Regions from separate parts of the Pseudoalteromonas sp. QJM3NY_22 genome, predicted to be linked through region 1. Evidence: predicted binding sites of a transcription regulator. Region 1 holds the regulator's gene; the other holds the start of a gene.

Evidence for each region. The regulator LexA, encoded in region 1, represses DNA repair genes until DNA is damaged. The targets are predictions, from matches to a motif close to TACTGTATNNNNATACAGTA.
Region 2: a site for LexA is predicted at 2,530-2,549, ahead of AC0VZ4_RS14820 (YebG family protein). Genes of this name have one in related genera too.

What each region holds. Positions count from the first base shown of each region.
Region 1 is NZ_CM149655.1:159,470-167,027, forward strand. It holds gene AC0VZ4_RS00815 (M12 family metallo-peptidase) at 1-1,309, opposite strand, end outside; gene lexA (transcriptional repressor LexA) at 1,573-2,190, shown strand; gene coxB (cytochrome c oxidase subunit II) at 2,651-3,793, shown strand; gene ctaD (cytochrome c oxidase subunit I) at 3,793-5,385, shown strand; gene AC0VZ4_RS00835 (cytochrome c oxidase assembly protein) at 5,385-5,915, shown strand; gene AC0VZ4_RS00840 (cytochrome c oxidase subunit 3) at 5,951-6,826, shown strand; gene AC0VZ4_RS00845 (DUF2909 family protein) at 6,729-7,037, opposite strand; gene AC0VZ4_RS00850 (SURF1 family protein) at 7,052-7,558, shown strand, end outside.
Region 2 is NZ_CM149655.1:3,229,864-3,237,421, reverse strand. It holds gene AC0VZ4_RS14830 (EAL and HDOD domain-containing protein) at 1-221, opposite strand, end outside; gene putP (sodium/proline symporter PutP) at 565-2,076, shown strand; gene AC0VZ4_RS14820 (YebG family protein) at 2,161-2,478, opposite strand; gene AC0VZ4_RS14815 (ComEA family DNA-binding protein) at 2,781-3,077, shown strand; gene AC0VZ4_RS14810 (DUF6170 family protein) at 3,094-3,396, opposite strand; gene dsbB (disulfide bond formation protein DsbB) at 3,402-3,920, opposite strand; gene nhaB (sodium/proton antiporter NhaB) at 4,025-5,605, opposite strand; gene fadR (fatty acid metabolism transcriptional regulator FadR) at 5,910-6,623, shown strand; gene AC0VZ4_RS14790 (peroxiredoxin) at 6,987-7,558, shown strand, end outside.

The sequences.
Region 1 (7,558 bases):
TGCCATTAGAGGTCGAAAATGTGACTTGCTCAGCTTCACTTGGCACTGTAAAAGTAAACAATTGCTCACTGTTTCGATCACCACTAACAACGATAGATTGGTTATTTTGCAGTGTATTGTTATTTACCGGTGGGCTAGATGCAGATCTAAAATTTGCAATTGTGGGGTTTGTTAAATTTAAGGCTCTAGCGTTATCGTGTTTTGATGGAGTTCCCATAACACTTCCGCTGTATGATTTGTTTGGATTTGACCAGTAATTGATTCTTGTGCAGTTATTTGTGCAGTTATAAGCCATTACTGAACGCCATTGTGATTGAGGTTGCTGATAACCATGGCCGAACGAATAAGGAGATGTTGATGGATCGTTTTCAGGGTTATGACGAGCACCTTGTAAATGACCAATTTCATGACCGAAAGAGTAATAGCCGGTTGCACAGTCATAATCAACCATCGCAAATGCGCTGTTAGCATTTGCACCAATTGCTTTGGCTTGGCCACAGTAGCCGTTAACGTCGTTTATTAATATGACTACATCAGCACCGTATTGATCTCGTAGTGTGTGCGCTTCATCCATATAACCATCGTTTTTGGCAGCTAAACGATTTAAATCCGTACCTGAATTTGTAGCTTCAGTATAATTAACTCGGCTTACATGGGCCAAACTAACAACTGCATTGACACCTGAGTTTTGGTAACCCTGATTAGTCTCTACTATTGCAAGATCAATCAAGCTATTAATATCACTAGATTTTTGTTCTGCGGCTGGGGTGTATAAAACGAGTAAGCTAATATTGCTTTGCGCGTTAGTTGCCATAGCTGTTTGGAAGCTTTGTTCTGTTAAAATTTGTTCACTGATTGAAATAGTGTTATTAGATTGTTGATAATCGGGTGCATGCTCAGCAGGTTGCTTGGCAGGATCTAATTCAATAAAATTATGACCAGAATGTTTATTCGGTTGCAATTTATAAACATGTTCATTTACCTTTATCGTACCAGAAATCCCCTTTGTAGATTTTATCAGTGTTACTTCGTCACCATCTAAGCTTTTACCTACCCAGATTAAGTTACCAGTTGCTGATGTACTTGCTGTACTTTTGATAAATTCAATGTCACTTCCCTGAACAGGTAAAAAGAATGCATTGGTTTTTGCGCTTAGTTCGAAAAGCGGTTGCCCAAATTGAGATTGAGCATTACCTTCTTTATTAATGTTTTGCGTAAAGTTAGAGTGCTGCACTTCGAAAAGTGGGACTTGGGCATACGCATAGCCGCTAAACAATAAGCCAATAAACAATGGTGAATATTTTTTCATTTGATAATCCTTTTAAGTGTTTGTACACATAAAGTGCACATGCTAATAAGTTGTTTTCAATTTATTAACATGTGGCTGTCATCAAATTAGCCCTTAATCGTAAATATAAAGATACGAATGTTTATTTTATGTAAGCATTCGTTGTTTCTACATAAGTGTAAAAGTGATTTATTAACAGCAAGCAATCAATGTAATTTAAATTTGCGATTTTTATTTAACTGTATATACTCACAGTTAAATGTACTGTATGGAAAACCAGTTGTATGCGACCATTAACGAAGCGCCAAGCTCAAATTCTCGAATTAGTTAAAGTTTTTATTAAAGACACTGGTATGCCTCCTACACGTGCTGAAATTGCACAAACATTAGGCTTTAAAAGTGCCAATGCTGCTGAAGAGCATTTAAAAGCGCTTGCTAAAAAAGGTGCTATTAAGATGAAACCAGGTGCAAGCCGAGGTATTCAACTTGTTGAGGAAGAAGAGCCTGAACAGTTAGGTTTACCTCTTATCGGGCGAGTCGCAGCGGGAGAGCCTATTTTGGCGCAAGAGCACGTTGAGAGTCATTGTAAAATTGATCCATTAATGTTTAAACCTGCTGCTGATTTTTTATTGCGCGTTAACGGTATGAGTATGAAAGATATAGGTATTATGGATGGTGATTTGTTAGCTGTGCATAAAACTCAAGTTGCAGAAAATGGACAAGTTGTAGTTGCTCGTGTTGATGATGATGTTACCGTAAAGCGGTTTGAAAAAGCAGGCCGAAAAGTATTATTGCATGCTGAGAATGACGACTTTTCGCCAATTGAAGTTGATCTAGAAAATGAATCTTTTAATATAGAAGGTTTAGCCGTTGGAGTTATTCGTAACGCTGATTGGATGTAGCTTTTAATTTATTTTTATGAATGCGTGCTTTTTAGCACGCATTTTTGTTTTAACATTAGCACTAAAAATAGGACGTAAACAGCCAACTAATTATTTTAGCTGTAAATTTTTTTGCACTTATATTTTCCCCCTCCGAATGCGTTAAACCCCTTTGTTTTGCTCATATTTTGAACTTTCTGTTGACTACTGACTTTTTATTAATTACTCAATATCACCTGATTGTTTTTTATACTAAAACTTGCTTGTTGTTCGTTTTTTAGCTAATTATTAATGTGCTGAGCTAATAATAACTCACAGCTTTTTAGTTTTGAGAACACACAATATACACAAACTCGTTGTTGGCGCAGCAAAACCAATCAATATTAAATAAGATTGGCTAAAAAAATAAAAATAACGAATTGGCGTTTAAGCCGTATGCCTCTTCGCTTTGCATTCGCAATAGCATCAAAGGAGCCGTCACATGGGTAAACTGACCTCTACCTTGTGGCTTATATTATGTGTTTTTTCGCACTCAGTTTTGGCGAACAGCCAATACAATATGCGCAAAGGCGTAACCGATATAAGCAATAATGTATATCAGCTGCACATGACCATATTTATAATATGTTGTGTGATTGGGGTGATAGTGTTCGCAATTATGTTTTGGGCACTTATTCATCACCGTAAATCTAAAGGGGCTGTACCTGCCCAATTTCACGAAAGCACTAAAGTAGAAATACTTTGGACTGCAATTCCGTTTGTTATTTTAATTGCTATGGCAGTACCAGCCACTAAAACCCTTATTGCAATGGAAGATGCCAGCAAAGCTGATCTCACTATTAAAATTACGGGTTCGCAATGGAAATGGCATTATGAATATATGGGCGAAGATGTAGAGTTCTACTCTATTTTATCTACCCCGCAAGATGAAATAGCGAATCTTGCAGATAAAAACCCTAACTACTTACTTGAGGTTGATAAGCCTCTTGTACTGCCAATAAATCAAAAAGTACGATTTTTAATGACTTCTGATGATGTTATTCACTCTTGGTGGGTACCTGATTTTGCAGTTAAAAAAGATGCGAACCCCGGCTTTATAAACGAAACATGGACGAACATAAACGAAGAAGGTACTTACCGAGGCCAATGTGCTGAGTTGTGTGGTAAAGACCATGGCTTTATGCCCGTTGTGGTGGTCGCTAAATCTGAGGCTGATTTTAAAACATGGCTTGCAGATGCAAAGCAGGCGAAGCAGAAAGCTGCGCTGGCAGATGCCGCATTACTTGATAAAACCCTCCCAAAAGAAGAGTTAATGACTTTAGGCGAACAAGTATATATGGCTAATTGTGCAGCGTGCCATCAGCCTACGGGCATGGGGTTACCGGGTGTATTTCCTGCACTTAAAGGCAGCCCGATAGTGCTTGGCGATATAAAAGATCACATTGATGTAGTTATCCATGGACGACCCGGTACGGCAATGCAAGCTTTTGCCAAGCAGTTATCTATAAAGCAATTAGCTGCGGTTATTACTTATAAACGTAATGCGTGGGGTAATGATACGGGTGATGTTATTCAACCGAGTCAAATACAGACAGCACTTGATGCCAAAGTGGAGGCGAACTAATGAGTAGCATAGTAGAACAACCTAACGCCAATGAAGCTCATCATGCTCATCACCCAGCTAAAGGTTTTAAACGCTGGCTTTACACAACTAATCATAAAGATATAGGTAGTTTATATTTAATTTTTTCGCTGACCATGTTCTTAATTGGTGGCGCAATGGCTATGGTGATCAGGGCTGAATTATTTCAACCAGGCTTACAGTTGGTCGATCCTCACTTTTTTAATCAAATGACCACAGTGCATGGTTTAATTATGGTGTTTGGTGCGGTTATGCCCGCCTTTACAGGCCTTGCTAACTGGATGATACCACTCATGATTGGCGCGCCAGATATGGCATTGCCAAGAATGAATAACTGGAGCTTTTGGATTTTGCCGTTTGCGTTTTTAATCCTATTGGCATCGTTATTTATGCCTGGTGGGGGGCCTGCATTTGGTTGGACTTTTTATGCACCACTGTCCACAACATACAGTAATGATAATACTGCATTGTTTGTATTTGCCGTACATATTATGGGAATTAGCTCAATAATGGGCGCAATCAATGTGATTGTAACCATAGTGAACTTACGTGCCCCCGGCATGACATGGATGAAGTTGCCCTTATTTGTATGGACGTGGTTAATTACTGCCTTTTTATTAATAGCGGTAATGCCAGTACTTGCAGGGGCTGTCACTATGGTACTTACCGATAAGTATTTTGCGACCAGCTTTTTTGATGCTGCAGGCGGTGGCGATCCGGTGATGTTTCAGCACATCTTTTGGTTTTTTGGTCACCCCGAAGTATACATAATGATTCTTCCTGCCTTTGGCATTATATCTACAATAGTACCTACCTTTTCTCGTAAAAAACTTTTTGGCTATGCCTCAATGGTATACGCCACATCCTCCATAGCACTATTGAGCTTTATTGTATGGGCTCATCATATGTTTACTACTGGGATGCCGGTCGCTGGCGAGTTGTTTTTTATGTACGCGACCATGCTTATATCGGTACCTACAGGAGTAAAAGTATTTAATTGGGTTGCCACAATGTGGAAAGGCTCAATAACTTTTGAAGTGCCAATGCTTTTTAGTATTGCGTTTATTGTGCTGTTTACCTTGGGTGGTTTTTCGGGATTGATGCTGGCAATTACACCTGCTGACTTTCAATATCACGATACTTATTTTGTAGTGGCGCACTTTCATTATGTACTAGTAACAGGGGCTGTATTTTCGATAATGGCGGGGGCCTATTACTGGCTGCCCAAGTGGACAGGCAATATGTTTAATATCACGCTAGCTAAATGGCATTTTTGGCTATCGCTGGTGAGCGTGAACGTACTGTTTTTTCCTATGCATTTTGTAGGGCTTGCCGGTATGCCGCGTCGGATTCCCGATTACGCTCTTCAATTTGCCGACTTTAATGCAATCATAAGTATTGGTGGGTTTGCCTTTGGTTTATCGCAATTGTTGTTTGTAGCTGTGGTAATTAAATGCGCGCGTGGCGGTGATAAAGTGCCTGCAAAAGTATGGGAAGGGGCAGAAGGGCTTGAGTGGGAAGTTGACTCTCCAGCGCCATATCATACTTTTTCTACGCCGCCGGTTATTAAGTAATGACACACGCACCGCTACTCAAACGTTTGGTACTTATTTGCATAGGCATGTTTGCCTTTGCCTTTGCTTTAGTACCTTTGTATGACGTGTTTTGTGATGTAACAGGGCTTAATGGAAAGCCTTCGTTTGAGCAAGCAGAGCAAAGTACACAAATAGTACAAAACCGAGAAGTCGGCGTTAGCTTTACTACTCACGCACAAAGTGGTGCACCGTTTGAAGTTAAATCAAAAGAATACAGTGTAGTGGTAAAACTCGGTGCAATGCGTGAAGTAATGTTTAGTGCAAAAAATAACAGCAACCTAGATAAAGTAATGCAGGCTGTACCATCAGTCTCACCAGGTAAAGCGGCAAAGTATTTACATAAAATAGCCTGTTTTTGCTTTGATCAGCAACCTCTAAAAGCAGGGGAAGAACTTGAATTTAAATTGCTTTTTTATGTTGATACCGCACTGCCAAGCGACATTGAAGAATTAACTTTATCTTATACCGTATTTGATATTAGTGAACAGCTGGTGGCAAGTAATAACTAGCTTTTTAAACTAGTGTGAAACTAGGAGTAAATAAAATGAATCAAGAATATGAGCATTATTACGTACCTGAGCAAAGCCCGTGGCCTATTGTAGGTGCTGTTGCATTGTTTTTTATTGCAGTAGGGGCGGGCTTGACTGTTATGAGTGTAGGTAAAGAAGGTGGTAGCGGGGTTTATCTGCTTTATGCCGGTATTGCTGTACTTGTGTATATGTTGTTTAGCTGGTTTAAAAATGTAATTAGTGAGTCAGACCAAGGTTTGTACTCAGCACAAATGGATCGCTCTTTTAGACAAGGTATGAGCTGGTTTATTTTTTCTGAAGTTATGTTTTTTATGGCCTTTTTTGGTGCGCTTTTTTATGCACGCGTATTGTCGGTACCTTGGCTTGGAGGTGCAGGCAATAATGCAATGACTAACGAGGTATTATGGCCTACTTTTGAAGCCGTTTGGCCGCTAGTTTCAACACCTGCTGGCGAAACTACTCAAGCTATGGGCTGGCAAGGCTTACCACTTATAAATACCTTAATACTGCTTACTTCCTCAGTTACTTTACATTTTGCCCACGTAGCGATGGAAAACAATAAACGTACTCCACTTAAGGTTTTTTTAGGCGCTACTATTTTATTGGGTGTTTGCTTTTTAGGGCTGCAAGTTGAGGAGTACATGCATGCATATAATGATCTTAACCTAACGCTAGATGCGGGTATTTACGGTAATACGTTCTTTTTATTGACTGGTTTTCATGGCATGCATGTAACGCTAGGAACCGTACTTTTATTTGTAATATTTTTACGGATATTAAAAGGGCACTTTACTAAAGATAAGCACTTTGCTTTTCAAGCAGCTGCTTGGTATTGGCACTTTGTTGATGTGGTGTGGCTGTGTTTGTTTGTATTTGTATATGTGCTGTAGCGTTTATTGGCGAATTATTTGCTTTAATAAAACCAAGTTTAAGCGCTGCAATAACAACAACTAAAACAACGACCGAAAACAATACGCGACGACCTAAAAAGTGAGACATAGGTCGTCCCTCAGTTTTCCCTGACACCATAATAAACAATGCTCTAAATAAGTTAAAAAGTATAAATATTAACAACAGTACGATAATAATTTTAATAATCACTGAGTTGACCCTTTATGCAGTTAGTTTTATGGCACAAACAAAAGCTTAGCTCACTAATCACACTTTGTATGGTTGTGGTTGTTGTACTTGTGTGTGTGCGATTAGGGTTTTGGCAGTTGGAACGAGGTGAGCAAAAGCAGCAACAACTAACCGCTATTGCTAAGCAACAGACTCGAGGTGTGATGAGCTGGTCTCAATTACTTAACCTGCCTGATAGCTGGAACAAAACTGGTGTATTGGTTGAGTTAAAAGGGCGATTTGTGCAAAACCAATATTGGCTTTTAGATAATCAAGTTTATAACGGGCAAGTAGGGTACGACTTACTTGCTTTACTAAAGCCAGACAGCGAAGAAAAAGTGATTTTAGTTAATTTAGGATGGGTAAAAGCGCCTATATCTAGAGATGCACTGCCAAAGGTTACTCTGCCTACAGGTATTTTTGTTCTTAAAGCGCAAATAAAAGAAAATAACTTAAGTAGCTTTACGCTTGAAGATAAAACTACAAATAACGACTTACCTACA
Region 2 (7,558 bases), 1.3 Mb from region 1:
TTTGATAACGTATCCAACGTAAAGTTTATATAAGCGGGCTTATTATCAGTTAAATCTTCTAAACCAAAGTTGAATTGACTGCCTTCTATTAAACGTGTTGTCGCTTCGTCACCATCTATATCGGGAAACACATTATCGACGCCATCGCGAAATAAAAGCTCATAACCAATGAGTTCTTTTTCACGATTTAAAATCGGTTGGCGTGCGGCATAAAAGTACATAAACAATTCCGTATGAGTAAAGTCAGCAGGTATTGTAATAATATATTGGAAAACATTCAAAATAGCATTACGTATATTTGCATGATTAATAAATTATCATTAAAAATAAGAGGGTTTATCTGTTTTATTTTGTGAGTTTACATAGTGTTGTTCTAAAAGTGTGCAGCATGAATATTTTTAAACTAGGAAAAGGTAACAAGTTGGAGATTTCCATATTAGGCATGATATAGTCGGCTGGAATGCTTTTACCTCAATGCTGTCTTTATTATAAAATTTTAAGAGTCAATATTCGGATTAAAAGCTTGGTATTATTAAATGTGCGGAGGCTAATTTGGAAACAGGAATGATTATTTCACTGGCGTTATATTTTGTTGTAATGCTAGGTATCGGACTATATGCATATAAACAATCTACAAGCGATGTCTCTGGTTACATGTTAGGTGGGCGAAACTTATCACCAAGTGTTGCAGCTCTTTCAGCTGGTGCATCAGACATGAGTGGTTGGCTTCTTATGGGTCTGCCTGGTGCGATGTATTTATTTGGTTTAAGTAAAGCTTGGATTGCAATAGGCTTGGTAGCTGGCGCTTGGGCAAATTACTTTTTAGTTGCTCCTCGTCTACGTGTTTATACAGAGAAAGCAAACGATTCGGTTACAATTCCTGATTACTTTGCAAATCGTTTTGCAGATAATAAAAATATCCTTCGTGTTATTTCTGCAATCATAATTATTCTTTTCTTTACGCTTTATACATCATCAGGTGTAGTTGCAGGTGGTAAGCTATTTGAAAATTCATTTGATATGAGTTACGAAATGGGCTTGTATGTAACAACAGGCGTTGTGGTTATATACACTCTGTTTGGTGGCTTTTTAGCAGTAAGTTTAACTGACTTTGTGCAAGGATGTATTATGTTTTTATCCTTGTTAATTGTCCCTATTGTAACTTACAGCATGCTGGATAACTCTGTGGTTGATACACTTTCAACAGCAACTTATGATCTACTACTTAGTGCACCTAAACCAGACGAAAAGGTACCATTAGACATGCTTAACTGGTTTGCCGGTGGCTCAGTTGTTGCAATTATTTCAGCATTAGCATGGGGGCTTGGCTATTTCGGTCAGCCGCATATAATTGTTCGTTTTATGTCTGTGCGTTCGGTTAAAGATATGCCGGCTATGCGACGTATTGGTATGTCGTGGATGACGTTATCTGCAATAGGTGCAGTTTTAACGGGTTTATTTGGTGCTGCATATATGATCGAAAATCAAATGTTGATTGGCGATAAAGAAACTATCTTCTTAGTTTTATCAGAACTTGTATTTCATCCATTGATAGCTGGTTTTTTGCTTGCTGCTATTTTGGCTGCAATCATGAGTACTATTTCATCACAGTTATTGGTTTGTTCAAGCTCACTAACTGAAGATTTTTATAAAATTTATCTAAATCGCAGTGCTTCACAAACAGAATTAGTTTTGGTTGGTCGTATTAGTGTTGCACTTGTTGCTATGTTTGCTATTTACTTAGCGTACGATAAAGACAGTTCTATATTAGATTTAGTGAGTAATGCTTGGGCTGGATTTGGAGCTGCTTTTGGTCCATTAGTGCTGATCAGCCTTTATTGGAAACGCATGAACTTTGAAGGTGCGTTAGCCGGTATGATAGTTGGGGCTGTAACCGTTCTAGTTTGGTTTTATGCGCCAATTAAAGTCAATGGCGAACATATTAGCACACTAATTTACGGTATTGTCCCAGGCTTTATATTATCGAGTATTGCAATCGTTGTGGTTAGTTTGGGTACTAAAGCACCTAAAAAGGAAATCACTGACTTATTTGATGAAGTGGAAAAAGAACTGTAATTAGCTGAATTCAAGTTCGAATTAAGCAATAAAAAAGGGAGCAACTTAGTTGCTCCCTTTTTTATTTATATATTAGTAAACGGTTTAGCTTACTTTTTTCTCATCGTTATCTTGGACAGCGGAAGCGTTGTCTGCTTTTTTATTTTTAGCTGGCGCTTTGGTGACAACTGGGTCTTTGCCACCTTTTAATATAGTCATAAAGTCTTCTTTACTCTTTGCTATTTCTAAAGCAAGTGACTCTATTTGTTGCTCGCTCAATGGCACATCTACCTTTTCTAACATTAGCTCAAGCGACTCAGCAATATCGAGCATTTTGTCATAAGCATCAGCTTCTTTTTTAGTAGTAAACGTCATGCGCTCGACTCCGTTTCGTTCTACAACATATTTAACAACAACAGCCATGATTTCTCCTGCAAGCTTGCGTGGCAATGTGGTTTATGAAAACCATTAGATTACTGTTTTTATGTACAGTAATGGTTTGTGGTGTAATTTGCAAGTATCTGATATTAATTTTTAGTTTATTTAAGATTTGACAAAAAACTGTAACTTTACTTTATTTAATAAATCACTTGTTGTACCAGCTGCATTTTAGGATTTCGGATAATAGTGATCATGTGTTTAGGTGATTTTATATAATGAGCTATTTTTATTTTACTATTTCCTGAGCAAAATTTAATAATTCGAAAGTACAATAAGGAAAATAAATGCGTCTTTTACAAAAACTCTTATTCATAAGTATATTATGTTTGCTCCCGACTACTGCAGCGTTTTCACAGGTAGTTGATGTGGTCAAAGAAATGCCTAAATATGATGTTGTAAGTATTAATGATGCTGATGCGAGTATGCTCGCTAAGCTACCAGGAATAGGGAAGAAAAAAGCACAAGCAATAGTTGATTATAGGGAAGCAAATGGAGAGTTTACTGAAGTAAACGATTTAGCGAAAGTGAAAGGTGTAGGAAAAAAGTTAATAACTAAGCTAAAAGATAAAATAACATTATAAGTGGGTTAGGGCGCTTCTAAGCGCCCTGAACATATTCTTTTAATGCTTTACTAAGATTTTTTTTGGCAAAATTAATTTCGATAGGCGTAGTTAATAATGGATAACAAAGTACACCAAGCATTAAAAATGGAATAACTACCCAGCCTTCAAATAGGGTAAATATTAAAAACAGTGGGCTTAATAATATAAGCTTTATTATACGTAATAACACGCGTTCAGTAGGTGAAATCAGACCTAGCGATAGGGCTATAACGGCTTGCCTTTCGCGTACTTTTAAATGTTTTAATTCTATAATTTGACTCGAAAAAAAAGTAAACATACTAATTAAACCGATCTTTTAAAAAGCAAACGACTACTAATCACTATAAAAAATACACTAGCAAATAGTCCAAATATGATTTCCATCCAAGCGGGCATACTCAAACCCAAAAATTGCCAGTCTATATTTCCACAATCACCAGTTGCCTGAAAAAAGCTAGGGATCCACTCATGCAATGGTAAAAATGATGGGAAATTAGGTTCAAATTCACAGCTAAAAGCAAAAGGGTCTGTGGTGGTTTGCATATCTATATGTTCTTGAGCAATCAGGTATCCCCAAACACTTGATACGCCCCAAGTTAAGTAAGCCGCTATTCTGACTACTTTGTTTTGCGGTTTAATTGAGCCAATAATACCAGCGCTAAGTAACCCTAGTACTGCGGTACGTTGATAAATACACATTATGCAAGGTGCTAACCCCATTTTGTATTGAAAGAAAAGGGCGGTTACTTCAAGTAAAAAAACAATAACGGTGAATAAAATCCACGGGGTACGTTGAGTCGGTAATTGTGCAAGCCAGTTCATAAAAATTCCACGCTTAAATAAGACGATATATTATGGCGTAGGATAAAGTACGCAGCAACAAAAAGGAAAAAAAAGCTATCGAAGTAGCTTTTTTTAAGATGAGATTAGTGACTACTTGATGTAGCCCCTATGGTCGCTACATGATGATCTATCCAGCCCCATTGATACATTAGTTCGGTCATATCGCTTAAACCTATGTAAGTAAAGGTAAGCCCTATAGTAGTTAACACGATTGTATATGGTAATGCCATGTAAACCATTCTCCCATAGGACAAGCGCAGTACTGGGGCAAGTGTTGATGTAAGCAAAAATAAAAATGCAGCTTGACCGTTTGGAGTCGCAACACTTGGTAAATTGGTACCTGTATTAATAGCAACAGCTAAAAGGTCGAATTGATCACGGGTAATTTCCCCAGCTTTCAGTGCCGCTGCAACTTCGTTTATATACACAGTACCAACAAATACATTATCGCTTACCATGGAGAGTAATCCATTGGCGATAAAGAACATGACTAATTGTAATTGCCCTTCAAATGTAAGTACCCAAGCAATAACAGGTGTGAATAGGTGTTGGTCTATAATAACGGCAACAACGGCAAAAAACACACATAAAAGCGCTGTAAATGGCAGAGCTTCCTCAAATGCTTTTCCTAGTTGATGTTCTTCAATAATACCGGCAGAGGCAGTTGCCAATATAATCACTGATAAACCTATTAACCCAACAGCGGCTAAATGCATTGCTAAACCGACAATAAGCCATACCGCAATGAACGCTTGGATAGTTAAGTTAACTTTATCGCGTTTAGTTCTTTTACTATCAAGCCCTTCAGCGTGATTTTTTAAAATAGTGTGAATTTTTTTAGGTAATTTAGCGCCATACCCAAAGGCTTTTGTTTTTTCCAGAACAAAAGTAGTTAATAAACCAGCAAAAAATACAGGCAAGGTGATAGGCAGCATTCTTAAGAAAAACTCACCAAACTGCCAACTCGCTCGTTCAGCAATAATTAAATTTTGAGGCTCACCAACCATAGTACAAACACCACCGAGTGCAGTGCCAATAGATGCATGCATTAATAGGTTACGTAAAAAAGCACGAAACTCTTCGAGTTCTTGGCGATTAACTTCTTTTACTTGATTATCATCATTTATATCATGTTCGCTGTTGGAGTCTTTTCCTGACGCGACTTTGTGATAAATACTGTAAAATCCCATTGCAACGGCAATGACTACTGCCATAACTGTTAATGCATCTAAAAATGCAGATAAAAAAGCAGCTGCAAGAGTAAACGCTAAAGATAAAATAGATTTACTTCTGACTGACACGACTAGTTTCGTAAAAATGTAGAGTAATAAATCTTTCATGAAGTAAATGCCGGCGACCATAAAAATCAACAGCAAAATTACATCTAAGTTTTGTGCTATTTCATGTTCAACTTGTCCTGCAGTCGTCATTCCTATAAATAAGGCTTCAATGACAAGTAAGCCACCAGGCTGCAGTGGATAGCATTTAAGTGCCATTGCCAAGGTGAATATAAATTCTAATACCAACGCCCAGCCTGCCACGTATTGATTTAGTTGAAAAAGGATAGGGTTAATAATTAGAAACGTAATGATCGTATATTTATACCATTGTGGCGCATTACCTAAAAAATTCTTAAATGTTGCAGTTAAAACACTCTGCTGCATAGGTGTTCCTTTTTATTGTACTTATATGTATAGCTAGTGCCCGTTAAGTTAATTCAGCTAAAGCTTTGTGTAAACAAAAATATGCGAGTGATAACAATGTACCTAATGTGAATATGGCCTATATTTATATACACTGTAGCTAAAATAGAAAAATCAAAATTTAATTATTTATAAATATTAAATATCTACTCATTTGGTTGAACTAATATACCTTACTTTACTTGTTAGTTGTGCTTCCTCTGGTACAATCAGTCAGTTATTCGTGTAAGACGATAAGTTGTAGATTACTTCGAGTGGGAATTGAATGAGAATTTTTAAAGCGAAAAGCCCAGCAGGATTTGCTGAAGAATATATAGTTGAGTCTATTTGGAATGGCGATTTCCCTCCAGGTTCAATTCTACCTGCCGAGCGAGAGCTCTCAGAGTTAATTGGTGTCACAAGAACAACTTTACGAGAAGTACTACAGCGTTTAGCTCGCGATGGTTGGTTGACTATTCAGCACGGTAAACCGACACGAGTTAATAATTTTTGGGAAACGTCTGGTTTAAATATTCTTGAAACGTTAGCACGCCTTGATGAAGATAAAATGCCTGAGCTGACAGATCAGCTTTTATCGGCAAGAACGAATATTAGTGCTATTTATACGCGTGCCGCTATTAAGTTGAATCCAGAGCGCGTTATTGAAATTTTATCACAAAGCCATGAATTAGAAGATACTGCACAGGCATTTGCTGATTACGATTATAAAGTTCATCACGAATTAGCAGTTGCTGGTAATAACCGTATTTATGTATTAATTCTTAACGGTTTTAGAGGGTTTTATTCAAAGATTGGTTGTCATTACTTTTCAGATGCAGGAACACGAGAGCTTGCCCGTCAGTTTTATAAAGATTTAACTATACTGGCTGAAAATAAAGAGCATGATGGCGCTATTTCTATGATGCGTAAGTATGGTCATCAAACGGGTGAAATTTGGCAGAATATTCGAGGTGATATGCCTTCGGATATAATGGATTAAATCTAAACGAAAAACCTGCATTTGCAGGTTTTTTTTATCTGTAAAAATTCATACCACATTATATGTTTTTTTAAACAGTTTAATGTATTAACCCTTCTTCAGTAACGCTAAAAATACTATCTAATTACAACGCAATTTACACCTCAAAATAGATCTATTATTCAAGCAGATTAGTGCAAGTTGTAAGTGTTCGTTATTTTCGATTGCTCACATCGCTAAATACGATTGTTCTTTTTAAACTAAAAAATTTAGAATGCCAATTAATTATATGTATGCGCTATTGGTTTTTAATTTTTAGCGCCCATATAAGTACCAGCATTGCGAAAGCAATTGAAAACAAACTCAAAATATTTGGAGAATAAAATGGGTGTATTAGTAGGCCGCCAGGCACCAGACTTTACCGCTGCAGCTGTTCTTGGTAACGGTGAAATTGTAGATAGCTATAACCTTCATGAAACAATCAAAGGTAAAAAAGCAGTTATCTTCTTTTACCCACTAGATTTCACGTTTGTGTGTCCTTCAGAACTTATTGCATTTGATAAGCGTTTTGAAGAGTTCCAAAAGCGTGGCGTAGAAGTTATTGGTGTTTCTATCGATTCACAATTCTCACATAACGCATGGCGTAACACTGCTGTAGCAGATGGCGGTATTGGTAAAGTTCAATACGCACTAGTTGCAGATGTTAAACACGAAATTTGTAAAGCATACGACGTTGAGCATCCTGAAGCGGGTGTTGCGTTTCGTGGGTCATTCTTAATCGACGAAGAAGGCAATGTACGTCACCAAGTAGTGAACGATTTACCACTAGGTCGTAACATCGATGAAATGCTTCGTATGGTTGACGCACTAGCGTTCCATACTGAACACGGTGAAGTATGTCCTGCTGGTTGGACTGAAGGTAAAAAAGGTATGGACGCAAGCCCTGAAGGCGTTGC